DNA from 2 places in the Brevibacillus sp. HB1.4B genome. Region 2 is predicted to be linked to the other one. Evidence: a T-box and tRNA genes for the amino acid it is inferred to sense, from the RefSeq annotation. Region 2 holds a T-box; the other holds one or more tRNA genes.
What was found. The T-box of region 2 lies ahead of thrS (threonine--tRNA ligase). A T-box ahead of a tRNA ligase gene usually reads a tRNA of that ligase, here a tRNA-Thr.

Region 1: it encodes a tRNA-Thr, which carries the amino acid that the T-box ahead of thrS (threonine--tRNA ligase) is inferred to sense. The anticodon was not compared.

The regions. Positions count from the first base shown of each region.
Region 1 covers NZ_JABSUT010000001.1:343,078-351,283, reverse strand. The annotation lists gene HP398_RS01885 (TetR/AcrR family transcriptional regulator) at 1-292, opposite strand, end outside; gene HP398_RS01880 (C40 family peptidase) at 605-1,501, opposite strand; gene HP398_RS01875 (fumarylacetoacetate hydrolase family protein) at 1,803-2,429, opposite strand; gene HP398_RS01870 (hypothetical protein) at 2,488-3,033, opposite strand; gene HP398_RS01865 (VanW family protein) at 3,168-3,785, opposite strand; gene HP398_RS01860 (NAD(P)/FAD-dependent oxidoreductase) at 3,946-4,992, opposite strand; tRNA gene HP398_RS01855 (tRNA-Leu) at 5,171-5,257, opposite strand; tRNA gene HP398_RS01850 (tRNA-Thr) at 5,265-5,340, opposite strand; tRNA gene HP398_RS01845 (tRNA-Asp) at 5,384-5,460, opposite strand; gene HP398_RS01840 (C40 family peptidase) at 5,644-6,552, shown strand; gene HP398_RS01835 (hypothetical protein) at 6,629-6,871, opposite strand; gene HP398_RS01830 (M3 family oligoendopeptidase) at 6,992-8,206, opposite strand, start outside.
Region 2 covers NZ_JABSUT010000003.1:86,353-94,558, reverse strand. The annotation lists gene moaA (GTP 3',8-cyclase MoaA) at 1-471, opposite strand, end outside; gene HP398_RS08360 (methyl-accepting chemotaxis protein) at 684-2,738, opposite strand; gene thrS (threonine--tRNA ligase) at 2,873-4,786, opposite strand; T-box leader at 4,846-5,081, opposite strand; gene ytxC (putative sporulation protein YtxC) at 5,107-6,027, opposite strand; gene mqnC (cyclic dehypoxanthinyl futalosine synthase) at 6,208-7,314, opposite strand; gene HP398_RS08340 (hypothetical protein) at 7,461-7,685, opposite strand; gene HP398_RS08335 (hypothetical protein) at 7,808-8,206, opposite strand, start outside.

The DNA of each region.
Region 1 (8,206 bases), on a different contig from region 2:
ATCCTAGGCGCAAATTCTCTTCTTGTGTGGTTGCTCCCATGATTGCTTCTTTGATCGTCGAACGAAGCTCTCTGCTCAACTGCCTGATCAATTCATCATAAATGGCTTTCTTCGACTCGAAATAATTGTAAAACGTTCCTTGAGACACCTGTGCATGCTGTGTGATCAAGACGATAGATGCATCATAATAACCCAGCTCGCCAAACACATGCTCCGCGGCATCCAGTATTTTTTTGCGGGTTTCCTGTCCTTTTTTGGTCAAAACAGGGGTAGGTAGACTATTTTCTGACACCTGAATCACCTCTCAGTTTTTATTATAAGTATAATTCAGAATATTACAATATGTATTTTTCGCACTCATTCTAGGGAGACTCGTTTTCACAATAAGAAAAGGGACCATAGTGGCCTTTCCCTTTCACTCGACGCGTCGCGAGTTCAGCCAAGGCGGCTGGCCCTTCTTCTAAGGGAATAACTTTCTCTACTCAGTTGGCAATAATTGACGCGAAACAAAAAAAGTGAAGCAACGTCTTATTATACAAAAGCACATAAAAAAAGCTCCCGTACGAAAACACGAGAGCGGAGTAAACACTTTGAAGTTGTATGATTAGATAACACGCTTGATTTTCACTGTGCGCTTCTCCCAGTTCGTTCCATCGTACTTGGAGTAAGTCACACCAGGACTACCGTAAGTGTGCAGGATTTTTCCATTCCCTGCGTAAATAGCCACGTGTGTAATCCGATCAGAAGTACTGTTTACCGATGCCTTCATGAAGATCAGATCACCTTTTTGCAGGTTGCTTTTGGAAACAGATTTCCCAACAGTCGATTGCTGACGGGAATCGCGTGGCAGAGTAATACCCGCTTCCTTGAATACACGTTGGGTAAAGGAAGAGCAGTCGAACGTACTGGTTGTGCTACTGCTTGAACCGTATTTGTACTTCGTGCCCAAATACTTTTCGCCATTTTTAATGACCTGATCAGCTGTTTTGCTTACTGGCTGTTCTGGCTTGCTAGGCGTATTCTCTGAGGAATCAATAACACGACGAGCCCCTACAAATTTGTCACTGTACGCCGAGTATTTTTTTACAACTACCTCGTCTTCCCCTTTCGAAGAATAGACGAATTGATCACTGCCTATGTATATTCCCATAAAAGTTGGGCTGCCGCTTCCGCTAGAGGCGAAGAACACCAAATCTCCTGGCGCCACGCTTTTTTCGGATACTTTACTCCCAGTCTTGTACAGGCTAGAGATTGTGCTCCCAATGGAAATCCCTACTTGTTTGTACGCATACGTAGCCAGCTCCGCTGATCCGAATTGCTTCGGTCCCTTTGCTTTGTACTCGTAATCCTTCCCGATCAAAGAAGTAGCAATATTTGCAACCTCTGACTGTTTTGAATCTTGTGTCTTAGCGGCCACTACTCCAACTTGACCACCCATTAACAGGGACGTACTCAGCATGACTGCTACTGTTGACTTCATTACCCAATCTCGTTTCGTCACTTTCTTTTCCTCCTTGTCATGTTGTGGCACCCGTCTTGGGTACATGGACAGAATAGCGCAGGAGGAAACAGGAGGATAAGACCGTAAAATTTTCCAATGATGGAATTGGTAGCATGGGACTAGTCAGAAAACAGGGTGCAAAGTAGGCGGTTGCTACCTCTTAGTTCCATGGAACCATAAAAGTTACAAAACGGTATCAAAGGTGATTTTCGTCGCAAAAAACGGCTATTTTGCTGGCCCGAACCCCAAACAAAAACCATCTTCTGCTTGTTTCTGTCAGAAGATGGTTCTCAATTCATACCTATTTCATTTTCGCCGTAAACTGCCCCCAAGTCTCTTCTCCCCACTTGAGAGTGAGGACATCCCCATCTGTAACAGGTCCTACCCCCGCTGGCGTACCTGTGTAAATGATATCCCCTTGACCCAAGCCTAGATGTTCGGAAATATAGGCAATCATGGTTTCCAAATCAAAAATCACATCACGAAGATTACCGCGTTGCACTTGCTCTCCATTTTTCAGCAAGGAGAAATCCGTTTGGTGCAGCTCATGAATACCAGGGAAAGGATGAAAAGACGTCAAAATGGCTGAATTTTTAAACCCTTTTGCCAACAACCATGGATGCCCTGCTTTCTTCAGCTCGCTCTGAACATCCCGCAAAGTAAAGTCGATGCCGAGTGCTATTTTGTCAATCATCTCGTCAAGGGTAACTCCAGCCTCATATGGTCTCGCGATGTGAATCACAAGCTCCGCCTCATAATGGAGCTCTCCACGATATGCCGGAAGCTCAATGGCCTCGCCATTTGCCATTGCAAGCGCATGTGTTGGCTTATCAAAGATCATTGGCTTGGTTGGTACATCGTTCCCCAACTCCGCAGCATGCAATCGATAGTTGCGACCGATACAGTAAATATTTTTGACTGACTCCATTTTGTCCTCTCCTTTGGTGGCTGTCTCTTTTTTCACTATATCATGGCTGCACGGCGTATTACAGCTTGTCTTGTTCGTCCTCTTCCATGTAGTTTCGATAGCCAGGCCAAAGACGGGCATTCCCTCGTGCTTCTACTTCAATCACGGTATCACAAATGGATTCCAACGCACTTTCCAGATCCATCTCGTGCTTAGAGCACCAGGAAAATTCGTAATGGAAAATCACTTGCTGCTCTGTCACTTCGGAGAGGACAAAGGCAAACTGCTGTTGTTGTTCCACGACATGCTTTCTGGCTTCAACCGTCGCTTCTACCGAGAACAAACCATCCCATTCCGCAACCATATATGTAGAAGTAACATCAATCCACAGAGAGGGAGTATCATTCGTCCGCCGAAAAATAACAGAGTCCTCCCGATAAAACCCGTAGCCAGAGGGCAGCGCACCTGAGAGTTTAAATGGGATTCCTACCGGCAAATCCTGTGGCTTCAATGCATGGACAAGTCTCCCAGGCAAAAGATAGCAACCATCCTGCTGGCGATCTAACCGTTCTCCCATGACGAGAACCTCTTGATTGTGTGAATCACCTGTCATCTGAACGAACATCACGGCACCTCCCTCTAAAAACAGTATGGTCAGGAATGCATGACTCAAAACTAAATTTCCATCCATTTTTTTCCTGACGAAATACCGAAAAAAACAGGGTTCATCCATAGGATGCCCCCTTTATTCCTTCTAAGCTACGCACGTATGATCGCAATCACAACATGTTCGTCATCGTATGATTTTGCTTTGATTTTCACAGGGAAATCATACAAGTTGGTAAATTTAAAATCCATATAGCCATACGCTACTGTGGCATCTTGACCCACTGGCACGTATCCCACTGATTTGCTGTGGTTATGCCGTTCCACCATGATCATCCCCGCTTCAGCAGCTACATTGTAAAGCGTGCTGGAAACCTGACAAATCCCGCCTCCATAGTCATCGACGAGCTGACCATTCTGAATAACGCCGGCCTTCTGCCAACCATCCTCTGGCAAATTCGAATTTCCCACTGTTTCATTGAAAGAAAACACCTGTTGCGGTTTGATTTTTTCATTATGAATCTTGGCCAATGCTTGCTTGATGTTATGTTTACGAGTATCTGTGCTGTCTTTCATCGATGAGTAATAAAAACCGAGAACCTCCTCTTCCTTGAGGTCCATCTTCTCCACATACTTTTCCTGCAACTCGATAGCAGGAGATAACGGCTCCACTTGTAACGCCATTGCACGCTCAGGCGCGTAGTTCATGCCCAGCGAGAACACAAGGGCCACTGTCGCCATACTGATCGGCCAATGCCGAACTTTCTTCATTTCTACTTCCTCTCCCACATTTGTTGATCGATTGACTGACGCGAAGCTCCCAATTTATATAGTCTGTCATTGTTTATTACACCTTGTCTCTAACAATGTAACGTATGGGAAAAGCGACAATCAACCTGCAAATGTTGGGCTTTTTGTCCTATATCAGGTTCTACTCGTCATCCTCATCGATAACCCCGAGGGCTTTGTTCTTTTCTTTAAAGCGCTGGTTATGGGAAGAAACATACGCCATCCGATCTGCTACTGGGTCTATGTGTAATTTTGCACTGTTTACGGCCACAGCCGCATCGGTGAATGCTCCCGCGATCAGCGTGATCTTGCTGTCAAAGCTCGCAAAATCTCCCGCCGCAAAAATCCCTGGCAGATTCGTTGCCAGACGTGGACTGACAAACACGTTCCACTTATCCATGTCCAAGCCCCACTCTTTAATCCCAGTGAAATCGGCCTTCAATCCGTGATTGACGATGATGGCGTCGACATCGATTTGCTCCGTTTCGTCCGTCTCTAGATGACGTATCGTCACTTTATCGATCGTTTCTTTGTCTGAGCTTTGCAATTGCGTGACCGTATATGGGGTGCGAACGATCGCAGATGACTCTTTCATGCGCTTTACATTCCGCTCATGTCCACCAAATACATCACGGCGATGCACGACAGTTACAGACGCTGCGATTTGCACCAGTTCATTTGCCCAATCGACCGCGGAGTCGCCGCCACCTGAGATGAGGACGTGCTTCCCACGGAATGGCTCCAGTTCCTGCACCGTATAATGAAGATTTGTCACCTCGTAGCGCTCGGCCCCTTCGATCTCCAGTTTTGCCATTTTCAAAATACCTCGGCCCAGAGCCAGTATGATCGTGCGCGTCCAATGCCGTCTCCCCGATTTTGCAACGAGTATGTACGTGCCATCTTCTTGTGGCTCTAGTCCAATAATCGCCTCGCCTAGCACGATGGTGGGATCAAATGTCTTCGCTTGCTCCACCAGATTGGCAACTAGCTTTTCACATAGCTGTGGTGGTACTCCGCCTACATCCCAGATCATTTTTTCTGGATAGATCAACATTCGTCCACCAAGCTCTTCTTTCGCTTCAATGAGTTTCGTCTTCAGATCTCGCATCCCGCTATAAAAGGCAGCGTACATCCCCGCAGGGCCACCGCCAATAATGGTTACATCAAACAGCTCCAACTGTTCTCCCACAACTACCCCTCCACTGTCTTTCTGTTTGTTTACGAATCATCAAGTAATAGTGAAAATGAGATTCATTATCACAATGTGATTGTAATGGAAAATGGAGGAGGATTCAACATTCCAGAAAAAATAAAAAAGGCTCGTAATTAGCTTCATCAGCCAATTTACGAACCTGTTGTTTACCATATGGTGCGGTCGAGAGGACTTGAACCTCCACGGTGTTGCCACCACTAGAACCTGAATCTAGCGCGTCTGCCAATTCCGCCACGACCGCATAAAAATGGTGCCGGCAATAGGACTTGAACCCACAACCCCCTGATTACAAGTCAGGTGCTCTACCAATTGAGCTATACCGGCACATTACGAGAAACTATGTAATTCGCACATTCTAAAAATAGAATGGCGGAGCTGACGGGACTCGAACCCGCGACCTCCGGTGTGACAGACCGGCGTGAACTCCAACTTCACCACAGCTCCATATGGTTTTTGTCACCATCACCATCTTGCGGCGACTTCTGTAATATAGCACGATTCTATCTCCAGATGCAATAGTTTTTAAAAAAATAATGAAAGATTAATTTTTTCATAGATTTACCAACGAAAATCCGATAGAATTTTAGCTAGATATGCAGATTTTAGTAGATTGGTGGAGACGATGACATGAAAAAGACTTCGAGGCTACTCACCTTCCTCGCCCTCTTCACTCTGCTGCCTACTGCTGCCCATGCTTCCTCATCGGCATATGTGGTATCAGCAGGTGATACGCTGAGCAAGATCGCTCGTGAACATCAAGTAACGGTGGATCAACTCATTCAATGGAACCAACTGAATGACGATAGATTGTCAATTGGACAAACTCTATCTATTCACGGTGAAAACACTTCTGGCTCCATTGCGACTGACACTCCTTCCGATGTAGCTGTCAATCAGAATGATAACGCTACCACTGAGTCTAAAGAACTAACTGCTGGTGAAAAAGCCCGTGTCACTGGTGACGTGCTGAATGTGCGTAAAAAGCCTTCGACTGACGCAAAAGTGTTAGGCAAGCTAAGTTTCGGTTCCATTGTAGAAGTCGTAGAAACGGGTAATGAATGGACGAAAATCGAATTCGAAGATCGTGAAGCATACGTTGCTACAGAGTTCCTTAGTCCAAACCTCACTTCTACCGTTTCGCTGCCTGCCGAGGTAAATGCAGAAGATCTGGGTCGAATGAAGGAAATTTTTGAGCCATTGCTCAATACACCATACGTCTTAGGCGGAACTACTCCGAATGGCTTTGATTGTAGTGGCTTTACTTCATACGTTTTTGAACAGCTTGGGGTTACACTTCCGCGCACTTCTGAAGATCAATTCCGTGGCGGTCAAGAAGTATCACTAGATCAAGCACAGCCTGGTGACCTCTTGTTCTACGATTCGCTTGGAAAAGGACGCGTGTCCCACGTAGCGATCTATTTGGGTAATGGAGCAATCGTGCATGCGAATGGCGAAGATGTTCGCTATGGCAAAGTCGAATACATGCATAAGCTCTACCCGTTTTATGGAGTGAAGCGATACGCTAACTTCCAGTAAGCTTTCTACACATAAAAGCAAACAAACAGCCCTATCTGCCTTTGCAGCAGTTCGAGGGCTGTTTGTCTTTCTGTGCTTAATGTATTTCGGTATTATGGGCCTGCTGATGTTGTTGCTGCTGCCCTCCGATTTCGATTTTGCCCAATGCTTGTTTCATTTTGTCGAGCTGAAGTTGATAATCACGAACGACTACGGTAAGAACACTGACAGACTCCTTGAAATCCGGCTCGCTGCTTACTCTGTCGATGGCTCTATGTAAATGCAGCATCTTGTTCTCCGTTTCCCGCAATAGGTCGAGTAACTGCAATCCGTTTACCACGTAATCACCTCATCTGTTTTTTCTTACTTTCTCCTTCCGCTCTGTTCCCTATGCGCACAAAAACGCTTTGCAACATGAATAAAAAACGTCCGCTAATGACATAGCGGACGTTCTTCCTATTTAGTTTAGGCGTGCAGACGCGAGCTCTACGAATTTGTCGATATCTTTTGCAACCAAAGAGAGTGAATTCCGCCAGAAATCGACGGAGCGTACATCAACATCCATGATAGCTGCTACATCTGCAACGCTCATTTTGCCCGTAACAGATAAGAGCTTGTCGTACTGCTCAACAAAAGCTTCCCCGCGCTTGAGATACTCTGCGTACAGGCCTTTCGCGAACAGAAGTCCAAAAGCATACGGGAAGTTGTAGAAATTGTAATCCGCGCTATAATAGTGCGGTTTACATACCCACATGTACGGGTGTAGAGCTGCCGGATCCAAACCATCTCCGTAAGCGTCCTTTTGCGCTTGTAGCATCAGTTCGTTCAGAGTGGAAACAGACAAGGCACCTTCTGTTCTGCGCTCAAATACAGCAGTCTCGAACAAGTAACGGCTATAAATATCGACGATCACCTGACTTGCTCCGCTGATATCATTTTCCAAAATCGCAAATGCTTCCTCGGAGGTCGCTTGTTCAAGTGCTGCATTGGCAATGATGGTTTCGCACAAAATGGACGCTGTTTCGGCGATTGGCATTGGGTATTCGCTATTCAAGAATGCTTCGTTTACGAGACATTCTCCGTGATAGCCATGACCCAATTCATGTGCCATTGTGCTCACATCGCTGTAGCTGCCTGTGTAGTTGGACATAATTCTGCTCTCCCCTACGATGTGCAGGTTGTAGCAGAATGCCCCTCCACGCTTGCCTTCACGAATCTCAGCATCAATCCACTGATTGTCATAAGCTCGTGCTGCATAGTTGGCGAGCTTTTCGCTAAAGCTACCAAAGTGCTTCACAATGAAGTCGCGGGATTCCTCATACGAGAACCGCATGTCTGCCTCGCCCACTGGCGCAAACAGATCATAAAACGGCAACTGAGCGCTCTCATGGCCGAGTAGCTTCGCCTTTGTACGGAAGTATTGATGGAAGGATGGCAGGCTCTCACGCATCGCCTGAAGCATCGCTTCGAGCGTCTCGCGGTCCATACGGGAGTCTTGCAACGTCTTATCCAGCGGCGATTCATAGCCTCTTAGCTTCGCTACGGTAATAACCTCGCCTTTAATTCCATTCAAGCTGGCAGCAGCAGCTCCATCGATTTTTTTGTAAGCGGCAAGTTCCGCCTCGTAGGCCGTTTTGCGAAGCTGCGGATCTTTTTCGTTCGCCATGTTCCGCAC
Region 2 (8,206 bases):
ATCTGCCGCTGCGCGAATCCCTTCCAGCACGGCATCTACCTGATAGCCTCTTCCGTTCAACACCCCAAAGCGCTCATTATCCAAGCTGTCCAGGCTGACCGTCACCCGATCCAGACCCGCTTCTTTTAGTGCTTGCGCATGGCGGGACAAGAGAGAACCGTTAGTCGTCATGGCAATATCTTGAACGCCTTCTACTTCACGTATCATTCGAATCAACTCAGGCAGATTTCTGCGCATTAATGGCTCTCCGCCGGTAATGCGGATTTTCCCAACCCCAAGTGAAGTAAAGATCTGGGTCAAACGGGTAATTTCCTCAAAGGTCAGCAACTTACTTTGCGGCAAAAACTCAAAATCCGGTCCAAAAATTTCGGCAGGCATGCAATAACGACAACGAAAATTACATTTATCGGTGACAGATATTCGTAAATCTCGGAGAGGACGGTTCCGCAAATCAAGCACTTTTTCTGACATAGATGTTCACTCTCCTTTTATCTATATAGGACGAATTTTCCCCTTCATCATTACTATCATATCGCATTTCGACTTAGTACCAGTCTATAATCATAAATCGAAATAGCCAAATTTTCAAACGCAAACAGCACATTGTGTCATAAATGGGACTACTTTTGCAAAAAAAGAGTACGAATACCTCCCGACATTCGTACTCTTTCCGTTATGCATTCTTATATTTTAAACTTACTGATCATTCTTTCCAGTTCACGAGCCATCTGATTCAAGGATTCAAATGAAACGGCAAACTCTTCCATAGTGGCCAATTGACCATTGGAGGAAGCAGCCAGATTTTCAGCATTGTGCGCTGAAATCCTTGCAATTTGGGCAGTCTCGTCCACAGATGCTGCTACTTGTTCCGATCCGGCAGACATTTGCTCAGAGACAGCAGATACCTCCTGAATTTGATCCGTTATTTGTCGAATTTCTTGTAAGATGCGTCGGAAGGCTTCCCCTGACTCCAGTACAGTAGACAATCCATCCTGAACATCTTGATTGACAGAATCCATCGAGTTGACCGCCATGGTCGTATCTGTTTGGATCTCCTGAATGAGGTTGGCGATTTGCCGAGCAGACTCATCCGATTGTTCAGCGAGTTTTCTTACTTCATTTGCTACGACAGCAAAACCTCGTCCATGCTCTCCCGCACGGGCAGCTTCGATGGCTGCATTGAGAGCAAGCAGATTCGTTTGGGAAGCAATTCCTGTAATCACGTCAATGATTTGCACAATTTCTTTGGATCGCTCACCCAATTGCTTGACGACGGATACGGAATGTTCCACAGAGCCACGGATGGAGTCCATTTGCTGGATAGCTTTTTGGATGGACTGGTTTCCTAGCTGCGCTTCATCCGCCGTACATGTAGATGATTCGGAGATGATGGAGGTTGTTTCCGCCACGCGTTGGATACCGATCGACATTTCTTCCATCGCTCTTGCGGATTCTTCCGCACCTCTGAGCTGATTTTGCGCCCCGCTCGCTACTTCCTGTATCGTGGTAGAAATCTTGTTCGTAGTGTCTACATTGTCTGCCAAGCGAACCGATATGTTGTCTGACGAAGTAGAGAGGGTGTTAACCGCTTTTTGGACTTCCCGAATGAGTCCTTGGATGGATACTTGCATCACCTGAATGCTCTGACCAAGCATGCCGATTTCGTCTTTTCTTTCCAAAAGGTTTTTGGGCAATTCACCGGTAAAGTCACCACGTCCGATCTGCGCAATCTGGTCAACGATAGCAAGCAATGGCTTGGTGAATTTGTGCGAGAAAAGAACGGAAGCGATAACCGCTAATAAAGCAAACAAAAGGCTCAATGCCCCGATGATGAAACCGATTTGATTGGCTTCAGCAGAGAGCTCAGCTTTTTCAATAAACGAAATATATTTCCAGCCAGTTTTTTCTGAAGTAAAGACGTTAGCCAAATACTCGGTATCGTTCATCGTGACCGAAAAGCTGCTTGCGGTATTCTCTGCGATAGCAGCCAATTCAGGAATTTGCGTATCTTTCAGGTTCTTCGAATTGAGCTCGGGGTTCTTGGGATTAGCCAAAATCGTTCCGTCTTTGCCAACCAGCATGAGATAACCCGTTTTGCCGATCTTAATGTCTTTCAAAATATCGGTTAGCCCTTTTAAATTCACATCCAGTCCAACAACGCCCAGTGGTTCACCCTTGTCATCCGCAAGCATCGTCACGTTACTGATCACGAGACTGTTATCGCCCAAATAGAGATACGGATCTGTCGTGATCACTTTTCCGGGATTTCCCATTGGGTTTTTGTACCAATCCCTTGTACGCGGATCGTAATTCGGAATGACATCATCTGTCGGCCACTGTATGTATCCTCCGTACTTGGTCGCTAAATAAATAAATGCAGTATTCGGATGAGAATCGACAAATCGCAGGAAATCTTGAAAAATGGCCGCCTCTACTCCGCCATTTTGCAGGGGCGTATGCTTGGTTTTGGTTGGTTTGTCCATATACGTCGTAATGGTGTTATCTGCACTTTTTAATAAGGGACTGCCTGCTATCAGGTTTACGTTTTCACGAATCGAGTCGAAATGCAAGTTAATCGCATTGTCTACTTGAGCCACTTCTTTTGTCGTGGATTCAATAAAATAAGTCTGGATTCGCTCCTCCATTTTGACATAGACAAATGAGCTAATCACTCCAATCGGGATTAAAATAATGGCAAGAAATGCTGCTATCAGTCTTTGTTTGATGCTTACCCGCATACGTATCCCCCGCAGTTCTTCTTGATGTCCATATCTATAATTACCCTACATCCTTTTCCCGTTCTTTTTTCCAAGTAAACGTATAATGAAAAAAGCCGCCCGAAACTTCAGGGCGGCTCTACTCCTATACGCTATTACTTCATTTCATTGATTTCAGCGCGGATTTTCTCTACAAACGCATCCACTGTCATCGCGCCTTCATCGCCCACTCCGCGTTTGCGGACGGACAATGTACCGTCAGCCACCTCTTTTTCACCAATGACCAGCATGTAAGGGATTTTTTCAACTTGTGCTTCACGGATTTTGTAGCCGATTTTCTCATTGCGGCCATCCAACTCTACGCGAATGCCAGCTTGTTGCAGCTTTTCTCTTACTTGTTCTGCGTATGGCATGTGCACTTCGCTGATGTTCATGATGCGTGCTTGAATTGGAGTCAGCCAAATCGGGAATGCACCTGCGTAGTGCTCGATCAGGATACCAATGAAGCGCTCCATGGAGCCGTACATCGCACGGTGCAAGACAACTGGACGATGCTTCTCGTTGTCTTGACCAACATAAGTCAGGTCGAATTTCTCAGGCATTTGGAAGTCCAACTGGATCGTTCCGCATTGGTGACGGCGTTTCAGCGCGTCGGTAATTTGGAAATCGATCTTCGGTCCGTAGAACGCACCGTCTCCGTCTTTGATTTCATAGGCCATACCGAGCTCATCCAACACTGTTTTCAGAGAGCTTTCTGCTGCTTCCCACAGCTCATCAGAGCCCATGGAATCTTCCGGACGAGTGGACAGAGCCACACTGTATTCGAAGCCAAATACCTTGTAGATGCTGTCAATCAAAGTGATCATGCCTTTGATTTCGCTCGCGATCTGATCAGGACGGACAAATACGTGCGCGTCATCCTGGCAGAAGGTGCGCACCCGCAGCATTCCGTTCAATGCCCCGGAGTACTCATGGCGGTGAACTTGCCCGAACTCGGAGTAACGGATCGGCAGGTCGCGGTAGGAGTGCATCTCGTTTTTATAGATCAGCATGTGACCCGGGCAGTTCATTGGCTTCAAGGCGTAAGTCGCGTTGTCTACTTCAGAGAAGTACATGTTCTCTTTGTAGTGATCCCAGTGACCGGATTCTTTCCAGAGACGCTCGTTCATGAGGAACGGAGAGCGAACTTCTGTGTATTGTGCCAATTGTTGCAGACGGCGGGAGAATTGCTCCAGCTCGTTGCGAACAGTGAAGCCTTTTGGCAGGTAGAACGGCATGCCTGGCGCTTCCTCGGAGAACATGAACAGTCCCAGTTCTTTACCCAATTTGCGGTGATCGCGCTTTTTCGCTTCTTCGATGAAGTGCAGATATTCATCCATGTCTGCTTTTTTCGGCCAAGCTGTACCGTATACGCGTTGCAGAACTTGGTTTTCTGCTTTACCGCGCCAGTATGCACCTGCTACGCTCATCAGCTTGAATGCTTTGATGAAGCCAGTAGACGGCAAGTGCGGACCACGACAGAGGTCGAAAAATTCGCCTTGCTCATACAGCGTGATAGTCGCATCCTCTGGCAGGTCGCGAATCAGCTCCAACTTCAGGTGATCGTTCAGTTCTTGGAAAATCGTAGTTGCTTCTTCGCGGCTTACGACTTTGCGGCGAATCGGCAGGTCTTCCTTCACGATTTTTTCCATTTCCGCTTCGATTTTGCCCAAATCCTCTGGGGAAAGGGAGACCGGAATATCCATGTCGTAGTAAAAGCCATCTTCGATTACAGGACCGATTCCGAATTTCACTTCAGCGCCGTAAATGCGTTTTACCGCTTGAGCGAGCAAGTGAGCTGTACTGTGGCGGTATACTTCCAACCCGTCAGCAGAATCGAGGGTAACGATTTCAATCGCTGCGTCATCTGTGAGTTCTGTGTACAGATCGACAACCTTGCCGTCTTTTTTACCAGCTACTGCCTTTTTCTTCAGGCTAGAGCTAATGGAGCCTGCGATGTCTTCGATAGTAATCCCAGCGTCGTATTGACGAACGGCTCCATCTGGGAAAGTAACATGAATTTGTGCCACTGCGGATTCTTCCTTCCTGTATCTTGTTTGGTTGAGAAAATAAAAAAACACTCATCCCAAAAAGGGACGAGTGTGTTCTCGCGGTACCACCCTACTTCAAGTCTGTTCACAAAAACAGACTCCTCATTCCATGTAACGGTATTTAACCGGCATACCGATAGTAAAAGCCTACGCTTCGTTCCCGGCAGCTACTCGAAGGTGGTAGATCAATAACAGTTCGCAGCGAGCTTCCAGCCTGTGGCCCGCCTCTCTAGAGCGTCCTTACTATTGTCCGTGTCCTTCTCATCGTATTTATAAGCGATGTAAAGTTGTTGTTGCTATTATAGTTTAGAGGGATTATTCCCGTCAAGTACACGTCGCTCGGATAGGCAAAGCGAACAAGAGTGGCAAGTAACGAGCCGACTGTCAAAAATACTGCGGATCGTCTGTGCAAGCCCAGGCTTTTCCGAAGCCATATGGAGCACGATACTCTCAGGAGCCAGTGTAACCAAAGCACTGACCAAATAATCCTCGTCCCTGCATTTTTGTTCATCCATGTTCAGAACGGTATCCAACTGTTCAAGCCAAAGACGATCCCCTTTTTTGTCATAAAGATGGAAAGGTTTGTCCACACTAGGAACGACATGAACGACTTCCTGCTTCGTTTCCTGTACAGCGATGAAATAGCGCAACAACTCGACAAACTCTTGGTATTGCTTGTCTTCCAGATATTCATCAATGCCAGTTTCCACGAGCTCGAATAGCTCGTTCCAATGCTCCTGCAGTCGAAACCGAACGAAGCCCAAGACGTTGATCGTTCTCTCCCACTCCAGATACGTGAAAACTTTGCGATATACGTTTGCCTTGCGTGTCGTAGCTGTTAACAGTTCCCTACCATCAAGCTCGACTTCTTGGCACATGCGTTGAATATAAGGAAAAATCTCTGCCCACTCGTTCTCCATCTGTTCGGCAGCGAGTAAGTCATCGGCCATTTCTTCCATAATTTTCGGTTCCTTCACCTGAATGACCCATTCGGCTAATGTAAGAGCAACGAAGGCTCTCGCCCACTCGATGGTCTGCGCGTCATACTCAGTCTCACACCAGCTTTGAAAGTAGAACAAGAGGTATCCATTCTCTTCTTGCTCCCTGTATGTAATGCGCACCGGTGCAGTGTTGACCCGCTCCGTCATCTCATTTACGATAGCCCGATACGTGTCACAATGCTCAGGGACATTCTCCAGCAATACGCGAAACGTCTGCATAACCATCCCCCCAACCGCCATTGTAGTTACAGTATATGTCCCGTCAGGAGCGATATACTTTTAAACGGTTGGAAACTCAGGGAAGGTTGCAGGTAAAAAATTCCTGAATAAAAAACCAAAAAACGCTCCCCTGCCGGTTTCCCTTTGTTGGGAGGGGGCAGAGAAGCGTTTGGAGGTTATTTAGTTTTGCATGACAAAATCACGTTCTGACATCTCTCCGTCTTTGAAAACGCGCAGAATGTCATACTTTGTGTTGCGCTGTGCAGGGATTTTGCCTGCGCCGCGAATGAGCTCCAAAATTTGGTTCGTGTTGACCTTGTACGTACATGCCGCTGCGGAAACCACGTTTTCTTCCATCATCGTTTGGCCGAAATCATTCGCTCCGTAAGAGAGGGAAAGCTGACCGTAATGTGGGCCCATCGTCACCCAAGAAGATTGGAAGTTTTCAATATTATCCAGCATGAGGCGGCTGATTGCCAGTGTTTTCAAGTATTCCTCTGGCGTGTTGTTGACTGCCTTCATATTGGTGTTGTCCGGTTGGAATGTCCAGACGATGAACGCTTTGAATCCGCCTGTCTCATCTTGGGCATCACGAATGCGCAAAAGGGACAGTACGCGCTCCTCCATCTCTTCCCCAAAACCGATTACCATGGTAGCAGTACCAGGCAACCCTGCACGGTGTGCGGCTTTTTGGGTGTCAATCCATTCAGTCCAAGAGCCTTTCAATCGGGAAATCTTCCGACGTGTACGATCGTCGAGGATTTCGCCACCCGCTCCTGGCAAGGAATCGAGACCCGCTGCCTTCAGCTCTTTCAGCACTTCCTCGACAGACATGTTGGAAACTTCCGCGATTTTCATCACTTCCGCTACAGACAGAGAGTGCATCGTAATCTGCGGGAAGCGCTGCTTGATCGCGCGCAACAGGTCGGTGTAATAATCCAGCTTCAGATCCGGATTGGTACCGCCTTGCATCAAGATTTCCGTACCGCCTACGTCTACGGTCTCTTGAATTTTTTCGAAAATAGTCTCTCTGGGTAGAACGTATCCTTCCGAAGAGCCTGGCGCTCGATAAAAAGCACAAAATCGGCAATAGGTGTCACATACGTTCGTGTAATTGACGTTGCGGCTAATAACAAAAGTCGCAATCGGTTCTGGATGATGCTTTTGCATGACCAGATTGGCGTAATGTCCGATCTTTTCGATTTCATTGCTCGCAAACAAAGCCAGACCATCTTCAAGACCCAGACGTTCACCTGCGAGAGCACGTTCCAATATAGAATCGATCATAAGGATCACTCCTTGTACCATACGTAAATTCCATCCCACATCATATCACAATACCGGGACATCGGCTATAGCCCGAGGTGCTGGCAGATTCGCTGCCATACGCGAAAAAACCCTGCTAGAGACAGGGCTTGGAATCGCCATTATTCTTATTGTTCTTCATATCCGATCTGTTCGTATACTTCTGGCTCCCAGTAAATCACCGTTTGCGCGAGTGGCAAATTCGTTTCGCGTGCTCCGTTTGGTTGGCCATTAAAATAAATGATTTCTGTTATGGATACCCGATCACCACGTACGTCAATTTCCCCTGACAATTGCAAGTTAGTCCCGTTTGGCGCATAGAAAACGACTTTTCCCGAACCCAATGTTTTCATTGGTTCCTCCCATGATGTTTGTCCTGTTTCCCTACATTTTAGTGGATAATCTTTCCTAGCGTCAATGAAAAAACAAGGACTTCAATATCAATATTCGACCTAGGATAAGCTCATTGGACCACTCATTTTGAAACCGTTTGGATAACTTGATGATGATTCCGATTAAAATATGCCTTCGATTGTTTGTTGTGGGTCACAACCAAAAGAAGAGTTACATACACGATTGCAATCAAGAAAGCTCCGTTGCTTATATCCAGTAAAATCGCCAGACTTATGCAGACAATCGCCGACTTGAGAAACCTCATCTGTATGAAGATGAACAATAAAGTCGTGATGATCAGCGGAAGCATTAATCTTCCTTGCATTCTTCCTAACACATAGCTTTGATCTAACATATCTTCTGGCATAGTCACAACGCTGAAAACCATTTTACTGGCCCAGTGATTCAAGTTCATCGGATCTACCTGTGAAACCACAAAATATAGTCCCCCCAATACGATGACTTGCAACAGCATTAACCC